One region of the Mycobacterium dioxanotrophicus genome, then DNA from elsewhere that is predicted to be linked to it. Evidence: riboswitches for the same ligand, from Rfam matches in the RefSeq annotation. Region 1 holds a riboswitch; each other region holds the start of a gene.
The links. A riboswitch is a leader RNA that binds a small molecule or an ion and turns the genes downstream of it on or off. The one in region 1 is predicted to bind glycine.

Region 1 (9,801 bases):
TGTTGACGGCGGTGACGGTGCCACTGACCGGTGGGTACAGCTCGGACACGGTCTTGGTGGATTCCACCTCGCCGCAGGTCTCGCCCGCGGTGATGGTGGCTCCGACCTCAGGCAGGTCGAGGAACACCAGATCACCCAGCGCCGCCGCGGCGACGGAGGTGATCCCGACCCGCACCGGAACGTCAGGCAATGCGGCACCGGGCACGATCAGCACCCATTCGTGTTCCTCGGTGTAGCTGCGATCGTCCAGGACTGTATGAGAATTGGCGATGTCTGCCATAGTGCTTCCTTTTCAGTTGCGGCGGTAGAACGGCGCCGGGGTGACTTCGAACTGCTCTTTGTTGCCGCGGATGTCGACCTGCAGAACCGTTCCCGGTTCGGCGAGCGACGTGTCCAGGTAGGCCAGAGCGATCGGGTATCCGAGGGTGGGCGACAGCGCGCCGGAGGTGACGGTGCCGACCGCGGCCCCTTCGGGACCGTGATGGACGGTGTAGCCGGCCCGGGCCGCGCGCCGGGTCGAGCCCTTCAGCCCCACCAGCACCCGCTGCACGGTCTGCCCGGAAAGCTGCTGCAGTGCATCGCGTCCCACAAATTCCTTGCCCAGGCGAACGACCTTGCCGAGCCCCGCCTCGTAGGGGTTGGTGGCCTTGTCGAGTTCGTGCCCGTAGAGCGCCATTCCGGCTTCCAGCCGCAGCGTGTCGCGGCACGCGAGACCTGCGGGTGACCCGCCGGCGGCAGTGGTGACCGCCAGCAGGGACCGCCACAGGGCAACGGCATGCGCGTTGGGCACGTAGAGTTCGAAGCCGTCCTCCCCCGTGTAACCCGTGCGGGCCAGCAGCACATCGATGTCGCCCACGGTGGCCTCGGTAACCGCGTAGTACTTGAGATCTCGCACCGTCTCGCGCTGATTCTCAGGCACCAGCGAACTCACGATGGCTTCGGACGCGGGGCCCTGCACGGCGATCAGTGCGGTATCGGTGGATTGGTCGTCCACCTGGGCGTCGAATTCGGCTGCCCGGCTGCGCAGTTCGCCCGCCACCGTGGGGGCGTTCGCGGCGTTGGCGACGACCAGGAAGTGCTCGTCGGCGAGCCGGTACACCACCAGATCGTCGATGACGCCGCCGTCGGCGTCGCACATCAGCGAGTACTTGGCGCGTCCGACGGCGATCTTGGAGGCCTCGCCGACCAGCGCGAAATCGAGCGTCGCGGCGGATTGTGGTCCGGTGATCGAGATTTCACCCATGTGGGAGAGGTCGAACAGGCCTGCGGTCTCCCGCACCGCGCGGTGCTCGGCCAGTTCGCTGCCGTACTTCAGTGGCATCGCCCATCCCGCGAAGTCGGTGAAACTGGCGCCCAGTTCCCGGTGTTCGTCGATCAGCGGCGAAGCCGGGGTGTGGTCGTCGGTCATACGAGAGCCTCCTGCAGGTTCGGTTCGGTCTGGAACGCCTCGGGTGCTGGGCACGAGCAGGCGAGGTTGCGGTCACCGTGCACGCCGTCGATGCGGCGGACCGGCGGCCAGTATTTGTTGAGTCGCAGGGAGGCAACGGGATACGCCGCGTACTGCCTGCTGTAGGGCAACGTCCATTCGGCGTCGGTGACCTGTTCAGCGGTGTGGGGTGCTTGCCGCAGTGGGCTCTGTTCCAGCGCCCACTCTCCTGAGTCGACCCGGCTGATCTCGTCGTGGATGCCGATCATGGCCGCGATGAACCGGTCCAGCTCGGCCAGATCCTCCGATTCTGTGGGTTCCACCATCAGGGTGCCGTTGACCGGGAACGACAGGGTCGGCGCGTGGAAACCGTAGTCGATCAACCGTTTTGCGACGTCCTCGGCCGTCACCCCGGTGCGTTTGGTGATCTCGCGCAGGTCCAGGATGCACTCGTGCGCGACCAAACCGGACTCCCCGGTGTAGAGGACCGGGTACCGGTCGGCCAGCGACGCAGCCAGATAGTTGGCGGCCAGCACCGCGGTCTTGGTCGCGGCCGTCAGCCCGTCGGGCCCCATCAGCGCCAGGTAAGCCCAGGTGATCGGAAGGATGCCCGCAGACCCGTAATTCGCGGCCGACACCGGGGCCGGACCGTCGACGGACAGCGGATCGCCCGGCAGGAACGGCGCCAGGTGTGCCCGCACCGCGACCGGTCCGACGCCCGGGCCCCCACCCCCGTGCGGGATGCAGAACGTCTTGTGCAGGTTCAGGTGTGACACGTCGCCGCCGAACTCACCCGGTTTGGCCAGGCCGACAAGGGCATTCAGGTTGGCTCCGTCGACGTACACCTGGCCGCCCGCGCTGTGCACGAGATCGCACACCGTGCGCACCTCGGTCTCGTACACGCCGTGGGTCGACGGGTAGGTCAGCATGATGGCCGCGACGCGCCCGCCGTGGTCGGACAGCTTCGCCTGCAGGTCCTCCACATCGATGTTGCCGTTGGGTGCGGTCTTGACCACCACCACGCGCATGCCGGCCAGAACCGCTGACGCGGCGTTGGTGCCGTGCGCGGATTGCGGGATGAGGCAGACGTCGCGCTCGACGTCTCCGCGGGACCGGTGGTAGGCGTTGATGGCCAGCAGGCCCGCGAGCTCGCCCTGCGATCCGGCGTTGGGCTGCAATGAAACCCGGTCATAGCCGGTGATCTCGGCCAGCCAGTCCTCAAGGTTGCCGATCAACTCCCGATAGCCGCTGGTCTGCGCGGCCGGGGCGTACGGATGGATACCAGCGAACCCGGGCCAGCTGATGGGTTCCATCTCGGCGGCGGCGTTGAGCTTCATGGTGCACGAACCCAGCGGGATCATCGTGCGGTCCAGCGCGAGGTCCTTGTCCGAGAGTTCCCGCAGGAAGCGCAACATGGCGGTCTCGGAACGGTGCCGGTGAAACACCGGATGGGTCAGGTAATCCGACGTGCGGAGCAGGTCTGCGGGCAACGCGACGCCGCCGCCCACCGCGACAGGGACGGCACCGAACACGTCGAGCACGCGCCGCACGATGTCGTCGGTGGTGCGCTCGTCGCAGGAGATGCCGACGTGGTCGGCATCGACCAGACGCAGGTTGATTCCGGCGCGGTCGGCGGCGTCGACGATGTCGTGGGCACCGCCGGGGACCCGCACCATCACGGTGTCGAAGAACCGGTCGTGGACCATCTCGCGGCCCGCGAACCGCAGCCCCTCGGCCAGCGCGGCGGCATGACCGTGCACGCGGGTTGCGATGGCGCGCAACCCTTCCGGACCGTGGTAGGCGGCGTACATGGCGGCGACGTTGGCCAGCAGCGCCTGCGCGGTGCAGATGTTGCTGGTCGCCTTGTCCCGGCGGATGTGCTGTTCGCGGGTTTGCAGTGCGAGGCGGTAGGCGGGCTTGCCGTCCACGTCGACGGAGACGCCGACCAACCGCCCCGGCAGCATGCGCTCCAGTCCCGAGCGCACCGACATGTACCCGGCGTGCGGGCCACCGAAGAACAGCGGCACACCGAACCGCTGCGCCGAGCCGACGGCGATGTCGGCACCTTGCTCGCCGGGTGCCGTGATGAGTGTCAGCGACAGCAGATCGGCAGCGACCGTGGTGAGCATGCCGCGGTCGGCGGCCGCAGCGATCAGCGGGGCGTGGTTGCGTACGACGCCGCTGGCGCCGGGCGATTGGAAGACGACGCCGAACGCGTCAGCGTCGGGCAATGCCCGCGTCAGGTCGGCGACCTCCACCTCGATGCCCACCGACTCGGCCCGCCCGCGCACCACCGCGAGCGTCTGGGGCAGGCAATCTGCGTCGAGCACAACACGATTGGACTTCGAGGTCTTGTTGGCCCGGCGCATCAGCAGCACGGCCTCCATGACCGCGGTGGCCTCGTCGAGCAGTGATGCACCGGCCACCGGCAGTGCCGTGAGGTCCTCGATGACCGTCTGGAAGGTCAGCAGCGCTTCGAGCCTGCCCTGGGAGATCTCCGGTTGGTACGGCGTGTACGCGGTGTACCAGGCAGGCGATTCCAGCATGTTGCGGCGCAGGACGGCGGGGGTGATGGTGTCGTGGTAGCCGAGACCGATCATCTGCACCCGCGTCTGGTTGCGGTCCGCCAGCGCCCGCAGCGCATCGAGCACCTGCTCCTCGGACCGCGCCGCGGGCAGCCGCAACCCGTCGATACTGCGGATCTGGGAGGGTACGGCCGCGTCGATCAATGCATCGACGGACGGATAGCCGAGCACGTCGAGCATGCGGGCTTGGCCGGTGCGGTCGGGGCCGATGTGGCGATCGCGAAAAACACTGTCGCCGTTGACAAATTCAGAAAGCTCAGGCACGAGGTGACTCCGGTTTCGGGGCGCCGCGATGACGCGACGTATCGGGTGGTGACACCTCCCCGCTCTGTCCTGAAACCTGAGAGTTTTAGCGCTGCCGCGCTGTTCCCCTTCGGTAAGCGAGATCCAGGGATCGCGCTGTTCTCCAGAGTTGCCTCGACACTGCGGTATTGGGCCTGAGAGATTCCCGGGGAGGAGTTGCTCCTACGGCGCCTCCGAACAACGGAGGTTCTCCCACAGTGCGTCAACGACGTTTTCAGTTGTGTGATGCATGCTACGTCATGGACGGGCGGTTGTCGCAACCTCTCCGTTGACGGGCAGGTTGGTGCGGGCTCCGGCGACCATCAGCGACACGATGTCGAAGACCAGCGTCGCCGCCGCGACGCAGGTGATCTCGGCGTGATCGTAGGCCGGAGCCACCTCGACGACGTCGGCGCCGACGATGTTGAGGCCGGTCATCTTTCGCAGCATCTTGAGCAGCTCCCGCGAGGTCAGGCCACCCATTTCAGGGGTGCCGGTGCCCGGGGCGAAGGCTGGGTCCAACACGTCGATGTCGATGGACAGATACACCGGGACGTCGGCGACCCGCCGGCGCACCACGTCCACGGCCGCGTCGACGCCGATCACGTCGAGGTCGCCGGCCCGGATGATCTTGAAACCCATCCTGGCGTCGTCGTCGAGGTCCATCTGGTCGTAGATCGGCCCGCGGATGCCGACGTGGATGGAGTGGTCCTCGATGAGCAACCCTTCCTCGAACGCGCGCCGAAAGATGGTGCCGTGGGTGACCGGGGCGTTGAAATAGGTGTCCCAGGTGTCCAGGTGTGCGTCGAAGTGAACCAGCGCGACGGGCCCGTGTTTGGCATGCAGCGCACGAAGATTGGGCAGCGCGATGGTGTGGTCACCACCGATCGACACGATGCGGCGGTCGCCGCCGGCGAGGATGTCGGAGGCGTGGTCCTGGATCTGGCGGCACGCCTCGTCGATGTTGTACGGCGTGACCGCGACGTCACCGGCATCAACCACCTGGACGTGTTCGAGGGGAGCGACACCGAGTTCGACGTGGTAGCCGGGGCGAAGCGCGCGGGCCGCGGTGCGCACCGCGAGCGGGCCGAACCGTGCTCCCGGGCGGTAGGAGGTTCCGCCGTCGAACGGCACGCCGAGGATCGCGATGTCGTAATCGGACACCTCGTGGATGTCGGCGATCCGGGCGAAGGTGCCCTTGCCCGCATACCGCGGAACCTGCGTGGCGGGCACAGCGCCGATGATGCCGTTTCGCGTGGTCATCTGTGGTTTCCAGCCTTTCGAATCGCCGGGTGTTCGACTGCCAGCATCGACCCCGACGACCATCGATGGCGAGCAGATAATGCCCAAACCCCCGCCGGCGTCTTTGAGCGATCGCACAATCGCCCTGTCGTTCTGTGCCGGCGGTTTTCGTGGTTGGCTGGGTGTCGTGACCGACAGCACGACGTGCGCCATCGTGGGTGGCGGCCCGGCCGGCATGATGCTCGGCCTGATCCTGGCCCGATGCGGGGTCGATGTGACGGTGCTGGAGAAGCACGCCGACTTCCTGCGGGATTTCCGCGGCGACACCGTCCACCCCAGCACCATGCGCCTGCTGGACGAACTGGGCCTGCTGCAGAAGTTCGACCAAATCCCTTACAGCAAGGTCGAAAAGGGCGACTTCACCGTCGACGGACAAGCCATCACCATGGTCGACTTCCGGCGGCTGCGGCAACCGCATCCTTATGTCGCGATGGTGCCGCAGTGGGATTTTCTCGACCTGCTCGCCGACGCCGGCAAATCCGAACCGCATTTCACACTGCGGATGCAAACGGAGGTCACCGGACTGCTGCGCGACGGGGACCGGATCACCGGCGTCCGTTACGAGAGCCCGGACGGTCCCGGCGAGTTACGTGCCGACCTCACCGTCGGTTGCGACGGACGCTGGTCGGTCACCCGCCGGGAATCCGGCCTGTCGGTCCGCGAGTACCCGGTGCCGTTCGACGTCTGGTGGCTGCGGGTGCCGCGCACCAACGACGGTGACTATTCACTCATCCCGCGCACCGCACCCGGCAAGGCGCTGATCATGATCCCGCGCCGGGGGTACTTCCAGATCGCCTACCTGATCCCGAAAGGCAGTGACACCGGCCTGCGGTCCCGCGGCCTGGACCGCTTCAAAAGTGAGCTCGCCGAGCTGATCCCCGAGTCCGACGTGGATTCGCTCAATTCGTGGGACGACGTCAAATTTCTCGATGTCCGGCTCAACCGCCTGCACACCTGGCATCGCGACGGACTGCTGTGCATCGGCGACGCCGCACACGCCATGTCTCCGGCAGGCGGCGTCGGCGTCAATGTCGCGATCCAGGATGCGGTTGCGGCGTCCCGGTTGCTGCACGCACCCCTGCGCGAGCACCGCCTCACCGAAACCAATCTGGCCGCGGTGCAGCGCCAACGCACCGTGCCCACCGTCGTCACCCAGGGTTTTCAGCGGATCGTGCACCGGCAGGTGCTGGCGCCTGCCATGGCGGGCAAGGAGATCATCCCGCCGCCGGCACTGCGGAACCTGCTGCACCGGCTACCCCGGTTGGCTACCGTGCCGGGCTACATCATCGGCACCGGAGTGCGCCCCGAACACGTCCCGACCATCGCCCGCCGCCGCTGAAGGTCGCCGAACGAGTGTGAGTTTGCGCCCACTGGCGCACCGCGGTCCCCCGACCAGGTACCGTGCGCACATCTCGATGCCGTAGATCTAAGGTCGATCGGTACTGAACTGCGGACACATCTGGTACCGGGGAGGCGGTCGATCAGCGATGTCACAGGAATTGTCGAAGGCGGATTCCAGCACGCCAGTCACCTCCGACTCGCCGAAGAAACGGCGGGCCCTTCAGCGCCGCGGATTCAAGCTGTCCACGCCGGTGGGTGAGATCGCGTTTGCCATCCGCACGCCGAAGTACCAGGCGCCTGTGCCCAAGTGGTTCGACCCATTCGGCATCGCCGGCCGGGCGACCGACGCCGCCAAGGTCGGTATGCAACTCGCCAGCTGGGGCGAAGAGCAGCTGATGACCCTGCTGCGGGACCGGCTCGACGCGGTCGAGACGACGCCCAAGACACCGCAGTCGGCGGTGCCCGACGAGCCGACGACCGAATCGTTGCACTCGAAGATGGGCCGGCTGCTGGAGCGGGCGCTCGACCAGAGCACCAGCGGCAGCCAGGTCGAGCTGTACCACCGGCTGCTCAACCAGCTCGTCGCCGACGAAGCCCGCATCATCGGCGCGCTGTCCGACGGCGCGGCCTCGCCTCTGGTCAACGTCCGGTCCTGGACCCGCTCGCGGACCCCCGGACAGGCCGTGCTGGAGAACGCGTGCCTGATCGGCCGCACCGCCAACGTGGCACTGCCCGGCATGGTGCCGCAGTACGTCGGGCATCTGCTCTCGTTGGGCTTGGTGGAGACCGGGCCCGAGGACCCGGGCATGAAGAGCGACTACGAGGTGCTGATGGCCGAGCCGGCAGTGCTCGCGGCGATGAAGACAGCGACGCGCGGTCCGTTGACGGCACGCGTGGAGCGACTCACGCTGAGCCTGTCGAGCCTGGGCATGGGGTTGTGGGAGGCCGCTATGGCGCAGGACGGTCGGTGAGCGAGGAGCCGGAGGCGGATCGCGCATGAGCAGCACCAGCGAGACGATCCTCGCCATCCAGAACTGGCAGGAGATCAAGGCCGACTTCGGCGCCAACTGGTTCATCTATCTCTCCATGCCCTTCGTGGCCGCCTTCGTGGGGTGGAGCACCAAGATCGTGGCGCTGGAGATGCTCTACCGACCCCTGGCCTTCGTCGGCATCGGCCCGATCGGCTGGCAGGGCATCGTGCCGCGCCGCGCAGGCAAGGTGGGGTCCAAGACCATCGAGTTGCTCACGCAGAACCTGCTCAAACCCGAGGAACTACTCGAGAAGGTCGACGCCAGGGAGGCTGTCGAGAACCTGCGCGAGCCGCTGACCCAGGCGGTCGACGAGATCTCCCGCGAACTCGCCGAGCAGATCCGTCCGGGGTTGTGGGATTCACTTCCCGACGCGGCCCGCCGAACCATTCAGGCCCGCATCCACGAGCAGACCCCAAAGGTCGTCGAGAAGATGCTGGGCGAGATGCGGGCCGACCTGCCCCGCTTCGTCGACGTGCAGTTCCTCGCGGTCACCACGCTGGTGCGCAACAAGGAGAAGCTCAACAAGCTGATGCGCGGGCTCGGCGACAACGCCATGGCGTTCGTCCGGCGCAGCGGCATCTACTTCGGCCTGGGCATCGGCTTGGTGCAGATGGTGGCGTGGGCGCTGTTCCAGAACCCGTGGATCATGCCGGCGTTCGGCTTCGGCGTCGGCTTCATCAGCGACTACATCGCACTGAACATGCTGTTCCGGCCGGTCCAGCCGACCAAGTATCTGGGCTTCATCCCGTTCCAGGGCTTGCTGCACGCACAACGCGACACCATCACCAAGGACTACGCCAGGATCCTGTCCGAGGATCTGTTCTCGCCGGAGATCCTGTTCGACGGCATCCTGCGCGGTCCGGGCGCCGACAAGCTGTTCGCGCTCGTCGGCAAGGAGGTCGAAGCCGCCATCGACGCGCAGACCGGTATCGCCACACCCCTGGTGAAGCTCGCCATCGGGACCCAGCGGTACAACGCGCTCAAGGACAACCTGGTGCAGATGGTGCTCGAGCGGCTGCCCACCACACTGCGCGACGCGCAGGACTACGCGATGAGCGCGCTGGACCTCGAGCAGACCATCGTCGACAAGATGGGTCAGCTCACCAACGAGGAGTACGAATCGATCCTGCGGCCGGTCTTCAAGGACGACGAGCCGACGATGATCGCGGTCGGCGCGATCCTCGGTGGCCTCGTCGGTGAGATTCAGGTGCAGATCATCGAGCATTTCGGCCGGACACCCGAGACCGCCGCGATGGTCGATGTGGTGCGCACCGCGCTGCATCACTGAATCGCAGGAATAACCATCCCGACTCGTCCGTTGCATCGACCGTTCCGTCAAAACTAAACTGATCGTACAGTTCAGTTGAGTCCGAAAAGGCAGGTCACAACATGAGCGTTTGGTTCATCACCGGAGCATCCCGCGGTTTCGGCTTGGAGATCGCCCGCGAGGCCCTCACCCGCGGTCACGACGTGGTCGCCACGGCACGCGATGCCGCCACCATCACCGCGGCCCTGCCCGACGCGGGCGAGCATCTGCTGGCCGTGACGCTCGACGTCACCGACGAGGCACAGGCCCGCGACGCCGTTCAAGCCGCGGTCGAGCGGTTCGGCCGCATCGACGTGCTGATCAACAACGCGGGCCGGGGCCTGCTGGGCGCCGTCGAAGAAGCCACCGATGCCGAAATTCGCGCGGTCTACGACACCAACGTCTTCGGCCTGCTCACCGTCACCCGCGCGGTGGCCCCGGTACTGCGCGGACAGCGCTCCGGCACCATCGCCAACATCTCCTCGGTCGGCGGATTCGTCGGCTCGCCCGGCTGGGGCGTGTACGCCT
Region 2 (9,801 bases), 1.4 Mb from region 1:
ATGGGGCTGATCGCCCCCACCGCCCTGTTTGTGATGCTGCCCATCGTCTGGGCGGTCAACCAGGCGGGTTGGCACACGGCGGCACAGCTGCCGTTGTGGATCGGCCCGGTCCTGCTCTACGTGCTGCTACCGGTGCTGGACCTGCGGTTCGGTCCCGACGGGCAGAACCCGCCCGATGAGGTGATGGAGCGGCTGGAGAACGACAAGTACTACCGGTACTGCACCTACGTCTACATCCCGTTCCAGTACGCGAGCGTGATCCTGGGTGCGTACCTGTTCACCGCGTCCAACCTGAGCTGGCTCGGGTTCGAAGGTGGGCTGGGCTGGCTCGGCAAGATCGGCGTGGCGTTGTCGGTGGGTGTGCTCGGAGGGGTGGGCATCAACACCGCACACGAGATGGGGCACAAGCGTGACTCGCTGGAGCGCTGGTTGTCGAAGATCACCCTGGCACAGACCTTCTACGGCCACTTCTACATCGAGCACAACCGTGGTCACCACGTGCGGGTCGCCACCCCGGAGGATCCGGCGTCGGCCCGGTTCGGCGAGACGTTCTGGGAGTTCTTGCCGCGCAGCGTATTCGGCAGCCTGCGGTCCTCGTGGGAGCTCGAGGCGCAGCGACTGCGCCGGATGAACAAGTCGCCGTGGCACTGGTCCAACGATGTGCTCAACGCATGGGCGATGTCGGTGGTGTTCTTCGGCATCCTGATCGCGGTGTTCGGTCCGGCGCTCATCCCGTTCGTCATCGTCCAGGCCATCTACGGGTTCAGCCTGCTGGAGTCGGTCAACTACCTGGAGCACTACGGCCTGCTGCGGCAGAAGACCCCCAGCGGTCGCTACGAGCGCTGCGCCCCGGTGCACAGCTGGAACTCCGACCACATCGTGACCAACCTGTTCCTGTACCACCTGCAGCGTCACAGCGACCACCACGCCAACCCGACCCGGCGGTACCAGACCCTGCGCAGCATCGACGGTGCGCCGAACCTGCCCAGTGGCTACGCGACGCTGATCGGGCTGACCTACCTGCCACCGCTGTGGCGCAAGTTGATGGATCACCGCGTGCTCGAGCACTACGACGGCGACATCACGCGGGTGAACATCCAGCCGCGGTTGCGCGAGAAGGTGTTGGCCCGTTACGGAGTCTCTGACGAGCGCTTGCGCGAGGAACCGAGGGCTGCTGACGAGCGCTTGCGCGAGGAACCGAGGGCTGCTGACGAGCGCTTGCGCGAGGAACCGAGGGCTGCTGACGAGCGCTTGCGCGAGGAACCGAGGGCTGCTGACGAGCGCTTGCGCGAGGAACCGAGGGCTGCTGACGAGCGCTTGCGCGAGGAACCGAGGGCTGCTGACGAGCGCTTGCGCGAGGAACCGAGGGCTGCTGACGAGCGCTTGCGCGAGGAACCGAGGGCTGGAGCGTGAGCGCCTACACATGCCCCGGATGCGGCTACACCTACGACGAGGCCAAGGGCGCGCCGCGGGAAGGATTCCCGGCAGGCACACCGTGGGACCAGGTACCTGATGACTGGTGCTGCCCGGACTGTGCGGTGCGCGAGAAAGTCGATTTCGAGGAAATAGGAGTGACGAAATGACCGACGAGCGCTTGCGCGAGGAGCCGACCAGCACAGAGCCATACAAGCTGTTCGTCTGTGTGCAGTGTGGATTCGAATACGACGAGGAGAAGGGCTGGCCCGAGGACGGTATCGCCCCGGGGACCCGCTGGGACGACATCCCGGACGACTGGAGCTGCCCCGACTGTGGCGCTGCCAAGTCCGACTTCGAGATGATGGAGATCGCCCGACCGTGACCGCAGCGCGGATCAGCACGACGGGAACTGCGGGAAGCCCGATTGCGGCGCCGGGAGCGATTAGAGTCGCGCGTGTGAGTCGACCGAGTGACAGGCGCATCCCGTACGCCGAGGCGTCCAGGGTGCTGCTGCGCGACTCGATTCTCGACGGCATGCGCGAGCTGCTGCTGACGCGGGACTGGTCGGCGATCACGCTGTCGCACGTGGCCACCGCGGCCGGCATCAGCCGTCAGACCATCTACAACGAGTTCGGCTCCCGGCAGGGGCTGGCCGAGGGGTACGCGATGCGGCTCGCCGACAGGCTGGTGGACGCGGTGGACGAGGCCATCAACCACAACGTCGGCGAGGTGCATGCGGCGTTCCTGGAGGGCTTCCGGGCGTTCTTCGCCGAGTCGGCCGCCGATCCGCTGGTGACCTCGTTGCTCACCGGAGCGTCCAAACCCGACCTGCTGCAGATCATCACCACCGGCAGCGGCCCCATCATCAGCCGGTGCTCGGACCGGCTGACGGGGACGTTCCAGAACAGCTGGATGAAGGCGAGCGATCAGGACGCCGGGGTGCTGGCCCGCGCGATCGTGCGACTGGCGATGAGCTACGTGTCCATGCCGCCGGAAGCTGATCATGATGTGGCCGGTGACCTGGCCCGACTCATGACGCCATTCGCTGAGCGCTACGGTGTGATAGATACCCCTTAGCTGTCAGAGCGCCGCCGCAGTAAAACCGCATGAGCGCCTGTCCCGCGAGCCCGCAGGCTAGAGGTATCTGCATGTGGCGTCGCGCCGTGCGCGCACCCGTGTGCTGGCAAGCAATCACGACTGAAAGAGGGCTCTACATGACCGAGTTGAAGGCGGATAGCCTCAACGGGATCGATTTCAAGGTCGCTGACCTGTCGTTGGCTGACTTCGGCCGCAAGGAGATTCGCCTGGCCGAGCACGAGATGCCCGGCCTCATGGCACTGCGCCGCGAGTACGCCGACGTGGCACCGCTCAAGGGGGCACGCATTTCGGGCTCGCTGCACATGACCGTGCAGACCGCGGTGCTGATCGAGACGCTCGTCGCGCTCGGTGCCGAAGTCCGGTGGGCGTCGTGCAACATCTTCTCCACCCAGGACCACGCTGCCGCGGCCGTCGTCGTCGGCCCGCACGGCACCGAAGAGGCACCCAAGGGTGTGCCGGTCTTCGCGTGGAAGGGCGAGTCGCTCGAGGAGTACTGGTGGGCCGCCGAGCAGATGCTCACCTGGGACGGCGAACCCGCCAACATGATTCTCGACGATGGCGGTGACGCCACCATGATGGTGCTGCGCGGTGCGCAGTACGAGAAGGCCGGTGTGGTGCCGCCCGCCGAGGACGACGATCCCGCAGAGTGGAAGGTCTTCCTTTCGGTGCTGCGCAAGACCTTCGAGAACGACAAGACCAAGTGGAGCACGATCGCCGAGGCGGTCAAGGGCGTCACCGAGGAGACCACCACCGGTGTGCTGCGGCTGTACCAGTTCGAGGCTGCCGGCGAGCTGCCGTTCCCGGCGATCAACGTCAACGACTCGGTCACCAAGAGCAAGTTCGACAACAAGTACGGCACGCGGCACTCGCTGATCGACGGCATCAACCGTGGCACCGATGTGCTGATCGGTGGCAAGAAGGTGCTGATCTGCGGCTACGGCGACGTGGGTAAGGGTTGCGCGGAATCGCTTGCGGGCCAGGGCGCCCGGGTGTCGGTCACCGAGATCGACCCCATCAACGCGCTGCAGGCGCTGATGGACGGCTTCGATGTCGTCACGGTCGAAGAGGGAATCTCGCAGGCCGACATCGTCGTCACCGCGACCGGCAATAAGGACATCATCACCCTCGATCACATGAAGGCGATGAAGGACCAGGCCATCCTCGGCAACATCGGCCACTTCGACAACGAGATCGACATGGCCGCCCTGGAGCGCTCGGATGCCAAGCGGCTCAACATCAAACCGCAGGTCGACCAGTGGACGTTCGACAACGGCAAGTCGATCATCGTCCTGTCGGAAGGTCGTCTGCTGAACCTGGGCAACGCCACCGGCCACCCCTCGTTCGTCATGAGCAACAGCTTCTCCAACCAGGTGATCGCCCAGATCGAGCTGTGGACCAAGAACGACGAGTACGACAACGCCGTGTACCGGTTGGCCAAGCATCTTGACGAGAAGGTGGCCCGGATCCACGTCGAGGCACTCGGTGGCACGCTGACCAAGCTCACCAAGGAGCAGGCCGAGTACATCAACGTCGACGTCGAAGGCCCGTACAAGCCGGAGCACTACCGCTACTGAGATAGCCGGAGTCGATACGAAATCGCCCAAACCCCTTCGGGTTTGGGCGATTTTGTCGGTGGTTTCGCGCACCCGCTGGTGCCCCGACGCCGGGGTCGGGCGGTGCCCGATTGCGCAACCCGGGTTCGGCGGATAGAGTGACGCGCGGCACACTTCGAGGTTGAAGTGGCTCACAACTCAAGACGCCGTTGAGGCGTGGCGGGAGAGTCCCACCCCCATCCAGTGGGCGGGCGCCGCAGGAGCAAATCCTCCCCGGGAATCTCTCAGGCAATCGATACCGCCGCGACTAGGCACCTCTGGAAAGCAGTCAACCACTACCGGTTTGGCTCACCGAAGGGGCAAGCGGACCGTCGCACGACTCAGTCGGCGGTTCGTGAAAACTCTCAGGTCCAATGGACAGAGTCGGGGAGGCGCCATAGTCCGCGCTCTCCATCGCGCCTGATCCCTGAGGATGTTGTGACCCAATCCAATGATCTGACTGTTCCAGTAGCGCAACCAAATCTGTCGTCCGGCGAGCCGCAGCTCTCGCGCCAGCTCTCCAACCGCCATATCCAGTTGATCGCCATCGGTGGCGCGATCGGCACCGGGCTGTTCATGGGCTCCGGCAAGACCATCAGCCTGGCGGGCCCGTCGGTGATCTTCGTGTACATGATCATCGGCTTCATGCTCTTCTTCGTCATGCGGGCGATGGGCGAGCTGCTGCTGTCGAACCTGCACTACAAGTCGTTCGCGGATTTCGCCGCTGACCTGCTCGGTCCGTGGGCTGGTTTCTTCACCGGCTGGACGTACTGGTTCTGCTGGATCGTCACCGGGGTCGCCGACGTCGTGGCGATCTCCGGCTACGTGCAGTACTGGTGGCGCGACCTGCCGCTGTGGATCCCGGCGCTGGCCGCGGTGGTCCTGCTCATCGGGTTGAACCTGCCGACTGTGAAGGCGTTCGGGGAAACCGAATTCTGGTTCGCGCTGATCAAGATCGTCGCGATCGGCGCGTTGATCGTGGTCGGTCTGGTGATGGTGCTCAACCACTTCCAGGCTCCCGGTGGAGCCCACGCCAGTTTCGCCAACCTGTGGAATGACGGCGGGTTCTTCCCCACCGGCCCAATGGGATTCGTGGCCGGCTTCCAGATCGCCACGTTCGCGTTCGTCGGCATCGAACTGGTCGGCACCACCGCGGCCGAGGCCAAGAACCCCGAGCGCAACCTGCCGAAGGCCATCAACTCGATCCCGGTGCGCGTGATGCTGTTCTACGTCGCCGCGCTGGCCGTCATCATCTCGGTCACCCCGTGGCGCGAGATCAGCGCCGACCGCAGCCCGTTCGTCGCGATGTTCAGCCTCGCCGGCCTGGGCATCGCGGCCTCGGTGATCAACTTCGTGGTGCTCACCTCGGCGACCTCGTCGGCCAACTCCGGCATCTACTCCACCTCGCGGATGGTCTACGGCCTGGCCCAGGAAGGCGATGCGCCAAGCCGATTCGGCAAGCTGACCTCGCGACGGGTGCCCGCCAACGCACTGTTCCTCTCGGGCGTGTTCCTGCTGGCCGGTGTGGTGATGGTGGCCGTCGGTGACTCGATCATCGAGGCGTTCACCATCGTCACCACCATCTCGTCGCTGTGCTTCATCTTCGTTTGGACGATCATCCTGAGCAGCTACCTGGTGTACCGCCGGAGGCGGCCGCACCTGCACGAGGCGTCGAAGTTCAAGATGCCCGGCGGCATCGCGATGTGCTACGTGGTGCTGGCGTTCTTCGTGTTCCTGGTGTGGGCGTTCACCCAGAAGCCCGACACCCTGCACGCGCTGCTGGTCACCCCGGTGTGGTTCATCGTGCTCGGCATCGCCTGGTCCGTGCTGCGGCGTCGGCCCACGCACGTCGCCCGCGAAGCCAAGTTCCGTGCTGAACTGAACGACACCACGGTCGACTGACGGTGCCGCAGGCCGGCGGTGCCGCACATGGGCGCCGCCGGCCATGCACGGTCATTACATCTGCAGGCTGATCTGTTAACCTTGCCGACCATGCGTCGGCTGTGGGGGGCTTTGTGCGTGCTGCTGCTTTTCGGAAGTGTGGGTGTGATACCGCGAGCGCACGCCGACCCCGACCCGACCCTGCGCAACCATGACCCGATCTTCAACGAAGATCAGTACGCCGAGTTCTACACTCCACCCGACCCGCTGCCACCCGGCGCGCCCGGAGACCTGATTCGCACCGAGCCGTCCCGGTTGGTGCTGGAACCGTCCGGGCAGCTCGGTGCGATCATGGCCGCCGGCACGCGAATCATGTACCGCAGCACCGATTCTCGGGGAAACCCGATGGCCGTGACGGGCACCTACTTCGAGCCCCAGAACGACTGGCCCGGCAAGGGGCCGCGGCCGCTGATCGTCTACGGTCCCGGCACTCAGGGGCAGGGTGACCAGTGTGCGCCGTCGCGGCAGTTCAATCAGGGCATCCACTGGTCGCCGTGGCTGGATATCGCCTTCAACTACGAGGAGCTGTTCGTCGCGACCATGGTGGCCCGCGGTTTCGCCATCGTGATGACGGACTATCAGGGACTGGGAACGCCGGGCCTGCACACCTACGTCAACCGCGTCGCAGAGGGCAACGCCATGCTCGACGCGGGACGCGCAGCTCTCAAACTTCCCGGCACATCGCTGGATCCCCATGGGCCCGTGGCATTTTGGGGCTACTCCCAGGGCGGCGGCGCAGCCGCGTCGGCGGCCGAGCTGGCTGCCTCCTACGCGCCGGACCTCCACGTGGTTGGCACCTACGCGGGCGCGCCACCCGCCGACCTGAAGGAACTGTTCCCCTACGCCGACGGCAGTGCCCTAGTCGGCGTGGTCGGGTACGCCATCAACGGAGTTCTGCAAGCGTATCCCGAAGCAGCGCAGGCGATTCACGACAAGCTCACTCCCCGCGGGGAAGACCTGCTCAACAAGGTGGCCGGACAATGCATCGCCGAGACCATCGCAAAGTTCATGTTCCGGCATCTGCAGCCGTACTTCACCGAAGACATCCACCAACTGGTCAACGAGGAGCCGTTCAGCGGCCTGTTCGACCTGCAGAAGATCGGCCGCTACCGCCCCGACGCTCCGGTGCTGATCAACAGCAACCGCTACGACCCGCTGGTGCCCTGGACGGCGGCCAATCAGTTGGGCCGGGACTGGTGTGACAAGGGTGCCGACGTGGAGTTCCGCACCAACGAGGAACCTCCGTTCCTCAACAAGCTGGTGATCAACCACGCGCTGCCGATGCTGGTCGACGGCGAAGCGGCCATGCAGTGGATCGCCGACCGGTTCAACGGAATACCGACGGCGCCCAACTGCGGGCAGTTCTGAACCGACGCGGCAGCGATACGCTCGCTGGGTGCCCCCCGCGATCCGCGCCGTCATCGCCATCCTGGTCAGCACCGTCCTGGTCGTGACCGGCTGTACGAACGGGCACGACGCGGACATGCAGCGTCCGTTCCCCGCGGCGACCGGACGGGGACCGTGCGATGTGACCACCGAGCACGACGTACCGGCCACCATGCGCGACGGCACCGTGTTGCGCGCCGACGTCTACCGTCCCAAGACCTCCGACGCGGTGCCGGTGATCCTGATGCGCACCCAGTACGGCAAGTCGGCGGCACAGACGGACGTGGACCGCTTCGAGCCGCCCGATTGGTTCGCGTCGCACTGTTATCTGGTTGTGGTGCAGGATATTCGGGGCCAGGGCAACTCGGGCGGCGTGTTCAGCGAGTTCACCCACGACATGGACGACGGCTATGACTCGGTGGAATGGGCGGCCGCCCTGCCGGGCTCGAACGGCAAGGTCGGCATGTACGGGTCGTCCTACGTCGGGGCCACGCAGTGGCTGGCAGCGGTGACCACGCCCCCGCACCTGGCGACCATCGTCCCCGCGAACACCGCATCGGACTACTACGACGGATGGAACTACGAGGGCGGGGAGTTCCGGCTGGGGTTCGTGTTGCCGTGGGCGATCGAGGACATCGCCACCACCGCCGCGATCAACCGGGATGACAAGCAGGCCGTGGCGCAGTTGAAGGCCGCTGCCGCCGATCCGACCCGGTGGCTGAATTACCGCCCGTTCAAAGACCTTCCACCGATGCAGCCCACCAACCCCGTGGTCGCGCCGTGGTATTTCGACTGGATCCGGCACAGCACCCGCGACGACTTCTGGCGCCGGTTCAGCATCAGGGACCGTTACCCCGCGGTGAAGATCCCGGTGCTGCACATCGAAGGCTGGTACGACGCATTCCTGGCCGGTGGTATCGAGAACTTCACCGGGATGACGACCCATGGCGGCAGCGATGTGGCCCGGACCAACCAGCGGCTGGTCATCGGGCCCTGGGACCACGTCGGTTGGGGCAGGCCCGATTCGGTGGCCGCGCCGATGCTCAAGGACATCGGGCCAGTGGCCAACAGTCCCATCAACGAACTCCAACTCGCCTGGTATGACCACTTTCTCAAGGGCGAGGACAACGATGTGGCAGGCCCGCCCCGCGTCGACTACTTTCTCATGGGCGCCAATGTCTGGAAGACCGCACCGAATTGGCCGCTGCCGCAAACACACTGGACCAACTGGTATCTCTCCGGGTCCGGCGGGTTCGCCGACCGGGAGGGGCAACTCACGACCCAGCCGCCGGCTGCGCAACCGCCCGACAGTTATCTCTACGATCCGGCCTTCCCCGCGCCCAGCCTTGGCGGGCACTCCTGCTGCGGGGCGTTGAACGGCCCGCAGGGGCCCTACGACCAGACTCCCGTCGAGCAACGCTCCGATGTGCTGGTGTACAGCTCAGCACCGCTGACCAAGGACACCGAGGTCACCGGCCCGGTCACGGTCACGCTGTGGGCCCAGTCCACCGCCGTCGACACCGACTTCACCGCGAAACTCGTCGTCGTCAAACCCGACGGGCAGGCGATCAACCTCAACAACGGCGTCCTGCGGACACCGTTCCGGGATTCGCTGGCCGATCCGACGCCGACGACTCCCGGGCAGCCCTACCAGTACCGGATCCAGGTCTGGCCCACCAGCTACCTGTTCCGGGCCGGCGACCGCATCAGGTTGGAGGTCTCCAGCAGCGACTACCCGCAGTTCGCGCCCAATCCCAACACCGGGGCACCGTTCGGCCAGGACACCAGGACCGTGCAGGCCACCCAGACCGTGCTGCACGACCCGGCCCACCCGTCCACGATCACCCTGCCGGTCATCGGCTGAGACCCGCGGGGAACAATCAGGCGCCGCTGCGCGACTATAGGGGGGTGAACTGCGAGGTGGCGCGCGAGGCGCTGTCGGCCCGGCTGGACGGTGAGCGTGAGCCCGTGCCGTCGGCGCGCGTCGACGAGCACCTGCGCGAGTGCGCCGACTGCCGCGCCTGGCGCGACGCCGTCACCGATCAGACGCTCGACCTGCGCCGCCTGGCCGAACGCCGGCCCACGCTCACCGCGCTCGAACACTCCGTCGAGCATCCCCGGCGAGCGTGGCTGGGCTGGCGGCGCGGGGCGCTGCTCGCGGTCGGCGTGGTGCAGATCCTGCTCGCGGCCGTCCAGGGCCTCGGGCTGAGCGTCGGGCTGGTCCACGACCACGGCATGGGCGGCGGGCACCTGCTCAACGAGTCGACGGCGTGGTCGGTCGCGCTCGGCGCGGTGATGATCGGCGCGGCGCTGCGGCCCGTCGCGGCCGCCGGCCTGGCAGGAGTGTTGAGCGTGTTCGCCGCGGTGC
Region 3 (9,801 bases), 3.5 Mb from region 1:
TATCGCCCGATCACCGTCGAGCAGCTGCGCAAGATCGTCCCCGAACTCAGCCAGGCGAAGGCCGAGGAGATGATCGGCCCGCTGAACGACGCCATGAAGCAGGGCGGGATGAACACGCCGCAGCGCCAAGCGGCGTTCATCTCCCAGATCGCGGTGGAATCCGACCGGTTCCGCACCTACGAGGAGTATGCCGACGGCAGGCAGTACGAGGGCCGCACGGATCTGGGCAACACGCAGCCCGGCGACGGCAAGAAATACAAGGGCCGCGGCGTCATCCAGATCACCGGGCGGTCCAACTACACGCAGATGAGCAAGGACCTCGGCGTCGACTTCGTCAACCACCCCGAACTCGCCGCCACACCCGAGTACGCCTTCAAAAGCGCTGTCTGGTACTGGAATTCACGTGATGGTAACTCCATCGCCGACGGCGGAAACATCACGGCTATCACCCGAATGGTCAACGGCGGCACCCACAATCTGGCCGAGCGGACCGACTACTACAACCGAGGATTGCAGGTACTGGGCGGATGACCATCTCTTCGAAACTCGCTGTGCTGTGCGCTGTTCCGGCCCTGGCGATCGGTATCGCCGCATGCGGCACATCAACGCAGCAGCAGGGGGCCTCGGCCACCACCGAGGCGGTGTCGACGGCGCCCCGCACGGTGGTGGTGCAGTCCGCTCCGGAGGCGACGGCCGTCGCAACCACCACGGTGCGTCCCGACGTGTCACCCGACGAGGAATGCCCGGGCGCGGAGTTCAAGGTCGAACAGTTCATCGGATCCTGGCAGGAGTCGGATGACCCGACCGTCACGACGCTGTCCCCGCACGGATCGCTGGAATCGAATTCCGGCGGTACGAAGGAATTCGGCACGTGGCAGTTCACGCCGTGGGACGCCACGCCCGCCAAGACCAGCAAGCCGTCCTCGGCGCCGAATTCCTGTGTGCTGTGGCTGCATTGGATCGCCGACTCCGGCAATCTCGACCTGGTCTACCTGCCGCTGAAGGTCACCGACAACAGCATCCAGCTGAGCTATGTCGGCCGCGGCAACACTGTCGACTGGCAGCGCACCGCCGCGCAGTAACTGCACGGCTGTCCCCTACGCGAACGCCTCGACCGGCGGGCACGAGCACACGAGGTTGCGGTCGCCGTACGCGCCGTCGATGCGGCGCACCGGCGGCCAGACCTTCGGCCGGAAACCCTTGCCGAGCGGGTAGGCGGCCTGCTCGCGCGTGTACGGGTGGTCCCAGTCCGCCACCAGCAGGCATTCGGCCGTGTGGGGCGCGCCCCGCAGCGGGTTGTCGTCCACCGACCACTCGCCCGAACCGACCCGGTCGATCTCGGCGCGGATGGCGATCATCGCGTCGCAGAACGCATCGACCTCGGCCAGGCTCTCACTTTCGGTGGGCTCCACCATCAGCGTGCCCGCTACCGGGAAACTCATGGTCGGTGCATGGAAACCGTAGTCGGCCAAGCGCTTTGCCACATCATCGACCGTGACGCCGGTGTCCTTGGTGATCGCGCGCAGGTCCAGGATGCACTCATGGGCCACCATGCCGTTCTCGCCGGTGTAGAGCACCGGGTAGTACTCGTCGAGCCGCCGCGCGATGTAGTTGGCCGACGCGATCGCCGTGAGCGATGCCGCCCGGAGCCCGTCGGCCCCCATCATCCGGATGTAGGCCCAGGTGATCGGCAGGATCGAGGCTGAGCCGTACGGCGCCGCGGACACGACGGGCCGCGCGGCCCCATCGGCCTGAGCCTGGTCGGGCAGTTCCTCGGCGAGCGGGTGCCCCGGCAGGTACGGCGCCAGGTGCGAGCGCACGGCCACCGGCCCCACGCCTGGTCCACCGCCGCCGTGCGGGATGCAGAACGTCTTGTGCAGGTTCAGATGGCTGACGTCGCCGCCGAAACGGCCCGGGCGGGCGAGCCCGACCAGCGCGTTGAGGTTCGCCCCGTCGACGTAGACCTGACCGCCGTTGTCGTGCACGGCGGCACAGATCTCGGCGATGTCGTGCTCGTACACCCCGTGGGTGGACGGGTAGGTGATCATCAGTGCCGCAACACGATCGGCGTGTTCGGCGACCTTGGCGCGCAGATCGTCCAGGTCCACGTCACCGTTGGGCCGGCACGCCACGACGACCACCCGCATGCCTGCCAGTGCGGCCGACGCGGCATTGGTGCCGTGCGCGCTCGACGGGATCAGGCAGATGTCACGGCCGGCCTGGCCGCGTGCCACGTGGTAGGCCTTGATCGCCAACAGCCCGGCGTACTCCCCCTGCGAACCGGCGTTGGGTTGCAGCGACACCTCGTCGTAGCCGGTGATAGCGGTCAGCCACTCCTGCAGATCGGCGATGAGCCGACGCAGCCCCGGATTGTCCGACGCGGGCGCGAACGGGTGCTGACGGGCGAACTCGGGCCAGGTGATGGGCTCCATCTCGGCCGCGGCGTTGAGCTTCATGGTGCACGACCCCAGCGGGATCATCGTGCGGTCCAGAGCCAGGTCCCTGTCGGCCAACGACCGCAGATAGCGCATCATCTCGGTCTCGGTGCGGTACCGGGTAAACGCCGGATGCGTGAGGAACTCGGAGGTGCGCGTGGCGATATCTGCGGACGCGAGGAGCACATCGGGTTCTGCAGATCGCGGTGTGGTGGCGCTGACGCCGAACGCGTCCAGCACGGCGGCCACATGCGCGTCGGTGGTGGCCTCGTCGCACGACACCGAAACATGGTCGGCGTCGACCCGCCACAGGTTGATGCCGTTGGCCTTGGCTGCGGCGATGACGTCGTCGGCACGGCCCGGCACCCGGGCCAGCACGGTGTCGAAGTACGTGTCGTGCACCAGCGCGTCGCCGAGCGCCGCGGCGATCGTGTCGGCGTGGCTGTGCACGCGGCGCGCGATGGCGGTCAGCCCTTCGGCACCGTGGTAGCTCGCGTACATCGCCGCCATCACGGCGAGCAGCACCTGAGCGGTACAGATGTTGCTGGTGGCCTTGTCGCGGCGGATGTGCTGTTCGCGGGTCTGCAGCGCCAGCCGGTACGCCGGTGCCCCGTCTGCGTCGACGGACACCCCGACCAACCGGCCCGGCAGCTGGCGGGCGTGCTTGGCGTGCACCGCCAGATATCCGGCGTGCGGGCCGCCGAATCCCATTGGCACACCGAACCGTTGGCTGGTCCCGAAGGCCACGTCGGCGCCCATCTCGCCGGGCGTGGTGATGAGGGTGAGCGCCAGCAGATCGGCTCCGACGGCGACCAGCGCACCACGCTCATGGCATTCGGAGACCAGCTCGGTCCAATCCACGATCCGGCCGCTGGCGCCGGGCAACTGCACGATCGCGCCGAAGAAGTCACCGTCGGGCAGGCCCTGGGTCAGGTCGGCGCGGACGATCTCGATGCCGAGCGGCTCCGCGCGGGTCGCCAGGACCGCTGCTGTCTGGGCGTAGATGTCGGTGTCGACGGCCAGCCTGTTGGCCGGCCCCTTGACGGCGCGGTGCATCAGCGTCATCGCTTCGGCAGCCGCGGTGGCCTCGTCCAGCATGGAGGCATTGGCCACCTCGAGGCCGGTGAGGTCGCAGATCATGGTCTGGAAGTTCAGCAGCGCCTCCAACCGGCCCTGGCTGATCTCGGGCTGGTACGGCGTGTAGGCCGTGTACCACGCCGGATTCTCAAGAATGTTGCGCCGCAAGACCGGTGGGGTCAGCGTGTCGAAGTAGCCCTGCCCGATCATCGACGTCGCGACCGTGTTGGCGTCGGCCAGCGCTCGCAGCTCTGCCAGCGCCTGCTCCTCGGTGGCGGCGGGCGGCAGGCGATCCAGGCCCGGTGCCAGGCCGTCGGCGGCGAGTCCGTCGAGAATCCCTGCGGGCAGTGCCTTGGCAGCGAGGTCGTCGAGCGATGCCACGCCGATCACGTCGAGCATCGTGGTGACGGCGGCGGCGTCCGGCCCGATGTGCCGGTCGACGAAACGTGCTTGCTGCTGATCGGACAATCAAGGCTCCCTCATTGCGGCCCCGCCACGGTGGGTCGAGGTGGCAGCCCCGTCTGAGGACGTGCTGCGCTCCCCTCTCCCTCTGTCGTCAACCCGGTCCCGGGCGCCTGAGAGATTCGACGCCGACGGGCGTCTTTCCCCATGGGCGGGCGCTCGCGCGGAGCGCCGCTTTCCAGAGGCATCGGGGCCCGTGCGGTCCTGGGTGCCTGAGAGGTTGACGGAGAGGTGTTGCTCCTTCGGCGTCCGTAGCTGGCGGCCACGAAGCTCTCCCGCACAAGGGCGATGCGCAGCCGATTCTACCGGCCGCTACCGGCACGGGCGAACACGCCGCGCGCAGGCACGCGGCGGGGCAATCACGAAGTGACGGGTCAGCCGATCTTGCGGTCGCGGCTCTTGCGCCGCGACGCCAGTTCGTCCTCGGGAGCGGCGATGGACTCACCACCGTCGGCACGCTCACCCGGGAAATCGGCGATCGCGCCGGTCAGTTCGCGCATGGCGCCCGACACCGCGATACCGAACACACCCTGACCGCCCTGCAGCAGATCGACCACCTCTTCGGCCGAGGTGCACTCGTAGACGGTGGTGCCGTCGGAGAACAGCGTGATGTTGGCCAGATCCTGAACGCCGCGCTGACGCAGGTGGTCCACGGCCACCCGGATGTTGTGCAACGAGATGCCGGTGTCGAGCAGTCGCTTGACGATCTTGAGGACCAGGATGTCCTTGAACGAATACAGCCGCTGGCTGCCGGAACCGGCCGCGCCGCGAATCGAGGGCACCACCAGTGACGTGCGGGCCCAGTAGTCCAGCTGCCGATAGGTGATGCCTGCGATCTGGCAGGCACTCGGACCGCGGTAACCGACCAGTTCGTCCGGTACAGAATCGTCGGGGAACAACCCGCCCTGAACGGGCTCGCTGGCCGGCCGAACGGGCGGTTCAACCCCGCTTCCCGTGGTCAGATCCAACTCTCCCTGCCGTGGCGTGTCACCCACTGTGAATCCTCTCGCCGATCGAACCCGCCTACCTCATCCGCTGCCGTGACCTGCACCGCAGCGGGTTTGCTGCGAGCCCGAATGTGTCGAGCATACGCTTCCCGCCGAGCCCTGACTGCTCGTCGCCCTCAAAGTATGGCTGCCCAAAACGGACTTGGATGACACCCACACCGCGTGTCGACGCCTCGCGCGTCAGTTGAGACGCATCCGTGACCTGGGAACTACGGTCACGTGGCCTTGAAATCGTCGGGCGACACGCTGTCGAGGAACTCTTTGAATTTCTCCACCTCGTCCTCACGGACGGTGCCTGCAGCTTCCTCATCGTTCTCATCCGGGATCAACAGGCCGGCCTCGGCCAGCACCGCTTCCTCCACGTAGATCGGGACCCCGACCCGAAGGGCGATGGCCACCGAGTCAGACGGTCGGGCCGACACCGTGATGTCACGGTCGAAGATCAGGTCGGCGTAGAACGTGCCTTCCTGCAGGTCGACGATCCGTACCTCTTTGAGTGAATGCCCAAGCGCGGCAATGAGATCTCGGATCAGATCGTGGGTCAGCGGACGGGCAGGCTCGACGCCCTGCTGTTCCAGCACGATGGCGGCAGCTTCCGACTGCCCGATCCAGATCGGCAGGTAGCGGTCGCCATTGGACTCGCGGAGCAGCAACACCGGCTGGTTCTGCGGCTGTTCCACGCGAATGCCGACTACCCGAACCTCAGCCATCTGTGCCTACCCTCCGCACCGCTGTGCTGCCACGTCGTTCATAACCGTCTGTCGCCAATTCGTCTCCAGGCACATCGACCTCGAGCGAAATGGCCTCAACGCCAAGTCTAATCCTCAGCGGTCGAGAACGTCCCGCACCGCCGACTTGATCAACGATGTGTGCAGGGTGATCGCGAGCGCGGCCACCTCCCGCGCAAGGTCGTCAGCCCGGTCCCTGGCGCCCGCTTTATCGGCCTTGACCACCGGTCCGGCGATCTGGGCGATCAGGTCGGACTGCCGGTCGGCAGCCGATCGGAATGCGCGCAGATGCCGGGGCTCGACGCCGTAATCGGCGAGCGCCCCGGCGCACTGCGCGATGACCACCGAATGTTCGTCGAAGAATCCGCCCGGCCCCGTGGTGATCACGCCGTACTTGACCAACGCGCTCAACATCTCGTCCGCGACGCCCGACCGGGCCAGTACGTCCTCGCGGGACAGCCGCACCTGCGTCGGTGCCACCGCCGACGCCGCTGACGCCGCGGCAGTGCCGTCGGCCTGCTCGACGGCCACCAAACGCGGTACGCCGTAGGCAGATCCGCTCTGCGGCAGCTCACCGTCGGGTTGCGCGTCCAGCTGCGCCTTGATCACCTTCAGCGGCAGGTACTGATCCCGCTGGGCGGTAAGGATGAACCGCAGCCGCGCACAGTCATACGCGGTGAAACGCCGATAACCCGACGCGGTGCGTTCCGGTGTGACCAGCCCCTCGGCTTCCAGGAACCGGATTTTCGAGATGGTCACATCCGGAAAGTCACCGCGGAGCAGATCCAGGACAGCACCGATCGACATTCCGGCCAGTGCAGGTCGGTCAGGCTGAGTCATCGGCTCTTCGCGCGAGCGCTCATCACTGTCATCGGCTTGTCCCGCGACCGCTCATCACTGTCATCGGCTTGTCCCGCGACCGCTCATCACTGTCATCGGCTGTTCCAGCGCACGCTCATCAGCTAGCTGGACGAGCTGCTGTCGTCGTCGGACCTGGGGCCGGTCAGGAACACCAGGCGGAACTTACCGATCTGGACCTCGTCGCCGTTGGAGAGCACCGCAGAGTCGACCGGCTCGCGGTTGACGTAGGTGCCGTTGAGGCTGCCGACGTCGACAACCTGGAACTCGGCGCCCTCCAACCGGAACTCGGCATGGCGACGGCTGACGGTCACGTCATCGAGGAAGATGTCGCTGTCCGGGTGCCGCCCGGCCGATGTGGTCGGCTGGTCCAGGAGGAAACGAGAGCCCGCGTTGGGGCCGCGTTTGACGACGAGCAACGCCGAACCCGAGGGAAGGCCCTCTACCCCCGAGACGGTGCCCTCGGCACTCGTCGTCGCAGGCGCGTCCAGCTCGTTGAGGAAGTCCGCACGGAAGACGGATGTCGTCTCCACCGTGACTTCGTCAGACGTCTGGTCGGCCCCCACATTGCTGTTTTTGTCCGTCACCCGCTGCTCCTCACTGGCTGCTGTGGCGTTGCCCGGCGGGGCCCCCAGCCGTCGTCGGTCTCACGTTGACCGTACCGCGCAACGGGCCTTGTTGTGTCCACCACTGCCGGATCTGATGTGGTGGAAATCTGTGCGCTGCGTACGGTCGAACAGGTCGCTGCAAACCCTAACAACTCGTTACTCCGACGCGACGGCGCGGTAGCCGTCCGCATCGAGCAAGCCGGTCAGCACGTCCGCGAGCACGCCCGACTCCAGCTGCAGGTCCACCAGCCATCCCTCGCCGTACGGGTCGGAGTTGACCAGCTGCGGGTTGCCCTCCAGATCACCGTTGACAGCAACAATTTTCGCCGTGACCGGCGCATACAGGTCGGAGACCGACTTGGTCGATTCCACCTCCCCGAACGAGTCGCCCGCGCTCAGGTCGGCGCCGACGTCCGGCAGCTGTACGAACACCACGTCGCCCAGCGCCGACTGGGCGTAGTCGGTGATACCCACGCGTACCGTGTCATCACCGGTGCGCTGCACCCACTCGTGCTCGGACGTGTAGTACAGGTCGGCTGGAATATCGCTCACGGCGCTCCTTGGTTTGTCAGGTCGGATCGGTCGGACTCACTTGACGGGCTGAGCGTATTGGCGTGGTTTCGGTTGCCGCAAGGCGGTTACGTCGACCCGCTGGGCTTGTTGTACCACAATCGTCCCGCCGACCCGCTTGATACTGTCCATCGCGCCGCCGGGAATGTTCATCGCCGCTGCGAGAGTAGGCGGATCGCCAATGGCGAGAACCGAATACGGTGGCCCCACGGCCACGTTGTCGATGATGAGCTGACCTGGCGTGCCGACCACCCAGGTGTCAACGCCGACGCGGACAGCGGTTTGCTGATCGGCCCCGCCACCGCGGATCTCGATGGCCTCGGCGCCTGCCGCGCGCAATTCGTTGATCACATCGAGCATGGTCTCGGCCGCGACACCGGGAGCGTTGTCCTCGATGGTCAGCGTCACCCCCGGACCGGTGGCGGCGACCGTACCGATCTGGATGGACAGCGCGGCCAACCGGGCCTGGGCGTTCTCGATCGCGGTCTGGTCGCTGCTGCCCGATGCCTGCAGCTGTTGCAGCGTGCGCTGCAGGTCGGCCACTTCGGTGCTCAGCGACGCCTCGCGCTGCTGCAGGGAGTCCAGCAGGATGAGCAGGTCGGCCGGTCGAGCGGTTTCCAGCGAATCGCCGGAATCGTTCTGCCGGACCTGCGTGACGATCGCCGCCCCGAGCAGTACGCACAGCAGTAGGCCCAGGGCGCCGAAGATCAGCTGGGAACGGCCTTGCTGCGCAACGGCCAGGCTCTTCCAGCGGGTCCGCGGTGTGCCGTCGGGCATCTCGTGCCGCCCGTGATGATCCGCGGGTTGCTCGTGCGCGGGCACCTCCGGCGCGCCGGCGGCGTTCTCGACCGCCTTGTCGGTGGCGCCGTCGGCCTCGGGGGCCTTCTCGGCAGGCGTCTCCTTCACCTCGGCCTCGGGTACCCCGGCCGGCTCGGACGGCAGGTCGGGGTGTTCGGCGTCCTGAGGGCGCTCGGCGTCGCTCATGTCAGGCGCCGAACAGCCTGCGTCGCAACGCGGCCGCGTTGCCGAAGATCCGGATACCGAGCACCACGATGATCGCCGTCGACAGCTGGGTGCCGACCCCAAGCTGGTCACCGACGTACACGATCAACGCAGCGACCAGCACGTTGAAGACGAACGAGATGACGAACACCTTGGAGTCGAAGATGCGTTCCAGGTAGGCCCGCAGGCCGCCGAACACCGCGTCGAGCGCCGCGACGACGGCGATCGGCAGGTAGGGCTCGACGACCTCGGGCACGTTGGGGTGGAACACCAACCCCAGCACGATCCCGACGACAAGTGCGGCGATTCCGATCATCTACCTGGTCAATCCTGTGTTTCTCAAGGTGGTCCAATCTGCTTGGCGAAGTTCACATCTCGTACCGAGACCGCCGGTACGCTCAGGCCGTCACCGGCACTGACGCTGACCCCGACACCGTATGAGGTCTCCAACAGCCGGAGCCGTTGCAGGCCGGGACTGCGGTTGAAGACGTCGGCCATGCCGTGTGGCGGTCCGATGGCCACGATGGCATACGGACTGGTGATCGGCTGATTGTCGACCAGAATGCCGCCGCCGGCCTGCCGGATGGTGACGCCCGGGCCGACGCGCACGCCGCCGACCGAGATCGCTTCGGCGCCACTGACCCACAGCGAATTGACCACGAGTTGCAGGTCCCGGTCGAGGATCACCTGCTGGCTGCCCGCCACTCGCTGCTTGGACACGTCGCTGAGATCCTTCGACATGCCGGGATCAGTCACCGTGACAGTGAGGCCCGGACCGATCATCGGCGTTGCGGCAGCGGCGATGTTGGCCGTATCGAGGCTGCCCAGCAACTGTTGACCGTTCTCGTCCATACCCAGCTTGGCGCGTCGTTCGGCGTCCACCTGATCGGCCAGCTCGTCGCGCGTCGCGCCGGCGTGTCGGGTGCTGGCCTCGGCGGCCCGCACGCGGCCGGCCAGAGTGTGCTGGGCCTGCCGGGCGGCGGGCGCGGCGATGTCTGCCTGTGCGGCCGCCACCGCGAAGACGGTGGCGATCGCGAGCGCCGCCAGCACCTGC

Region 2: linked by a shared signal. The riboswitch ahead of cycA (D-serine/D-alanine/glycine transporter) and the one ahead of gcvP (aminomethyl-transferring glycine dehydrogenase) in region 1 are both predicted to bind glycine.
Region 3: linked by a shared signal. The riboswitch ahead of gcvP (aminomethyl-transferring glycine dehydrogenase) and the one ahead of gcvP (aminomethyl-transferring glycine dehydrogenase) in region 1 are both predicted to bind glycine.

What each region holds. Positions count from the first base shown of each region.
Region 1 is NZ_CP020809.1:6,716,839-6,726,639, forward strand. Features, by position in the region: gene gcvH (glycine cleavage system protein GcvH) at 1-280, opposite strand, end outside; gene gcvT (glycine cleavage system aminomethyltransferase GcvT) at 293-1,408, opposite strand; gene gcvP (aminomethyl-transferring glycine dehydrogenase) at 1,405-4,191, opposite strand; glycine riboswitch at 4,428-4,519, opposite strand; gene speB (agmatinase) at 4,552-5,556, opposite strand; gene BTO20_RS32740 (FAD-dependent oxidoreductase) at 5,723-6,934, shown strand; gene BTO20_RS32745 (Abi-alpha family protein) at 7,083-7,907, shown strand; gene BTO20_RS32750 (DUF445 family protein) at 7,933-9,255, shown strand; gene BTO20_RS32755 (oxidoreductase) at 9,357-9,801, shown strand, end outside.
Region 2 is NZ_CP020809.1:5,350,665-5,360,465, reverse strand. Features, by position in the region: partial or broken gene BTO20_RS26085 (alkane 1-monooxygenase) at 1-1,143, shown strand; gene BTO20_RS26080 (rubredoxin) at 1,410-1,583, shown strand; gene BTO20_RS26075 (rubredoxin) at 1,580-1,798, shown strand; gene alkX (TetR family transcriptional regulator AlkX) at 1,873-2,493, shown strand; gene ahcY (adenosylhomocysteinase) at 2,631-4,088, shown strand; glycine riboswitch at 4,278-4,378, shown strand; gene cycA (D-serine/D-alanine/glycine transporter) at 4,563-6,008, shown strand; gene BTO20_RS26055 (lipase family protein) at 6,099-7,415, shown strand; gene BTO20_RS26050 (CocE/NonD family hydrolase) at 7,531-9,297, shown strand; gene BTO20_RS26045 (zf-HC2 domain-containing protein) at 9,342-9,801, shown strand, end outside.
Region 3 is NZ_CP020809.1:3,217,094-3,226,894, reverse strand. Features, by position in the region: gene BTO20_RS39895 (glycoside hydrolase family 19 protein) at 1-531, shown strand, start outside; gene BTO20_RS15565 (hypothetical protein) at 528-1,082, shown strand; gene gcvP (aminomethyl-transferring glycine dehydrogenase) at 1,098-3,980, opposite strand; glycine riboswitch at 4,164-4,262, opposite strand; gene BTO20_RS15555 (MerR family transcriptional regulator) at 4,349-4,969, opposite strand; gene BTO20_RS15550 (bifunctional nuclease family protein) at 5,197-5,691, opposite strand; gene ftsR (transcriptional regulator FtsR) at 5,806-6,549, opposite strand; gene garA (glycogen accumulation regulator GarA) at 6,672-7,154, opposite strand; gene gcvH (glycine cleavage system protein GcvH) at 7,332-7,727, opposite strand; gene BTO20_RS15530 (DUF881 domain-containing protein) at 7,764-8,522, opposite strand; gene BTO20_RS15525 (small basic family protein) at 8,731-9,063, opposite strand; gene BTO20_RS15520 (DUF881 domain-containing protein) at 9,087-9,801, opposite strand, start outside.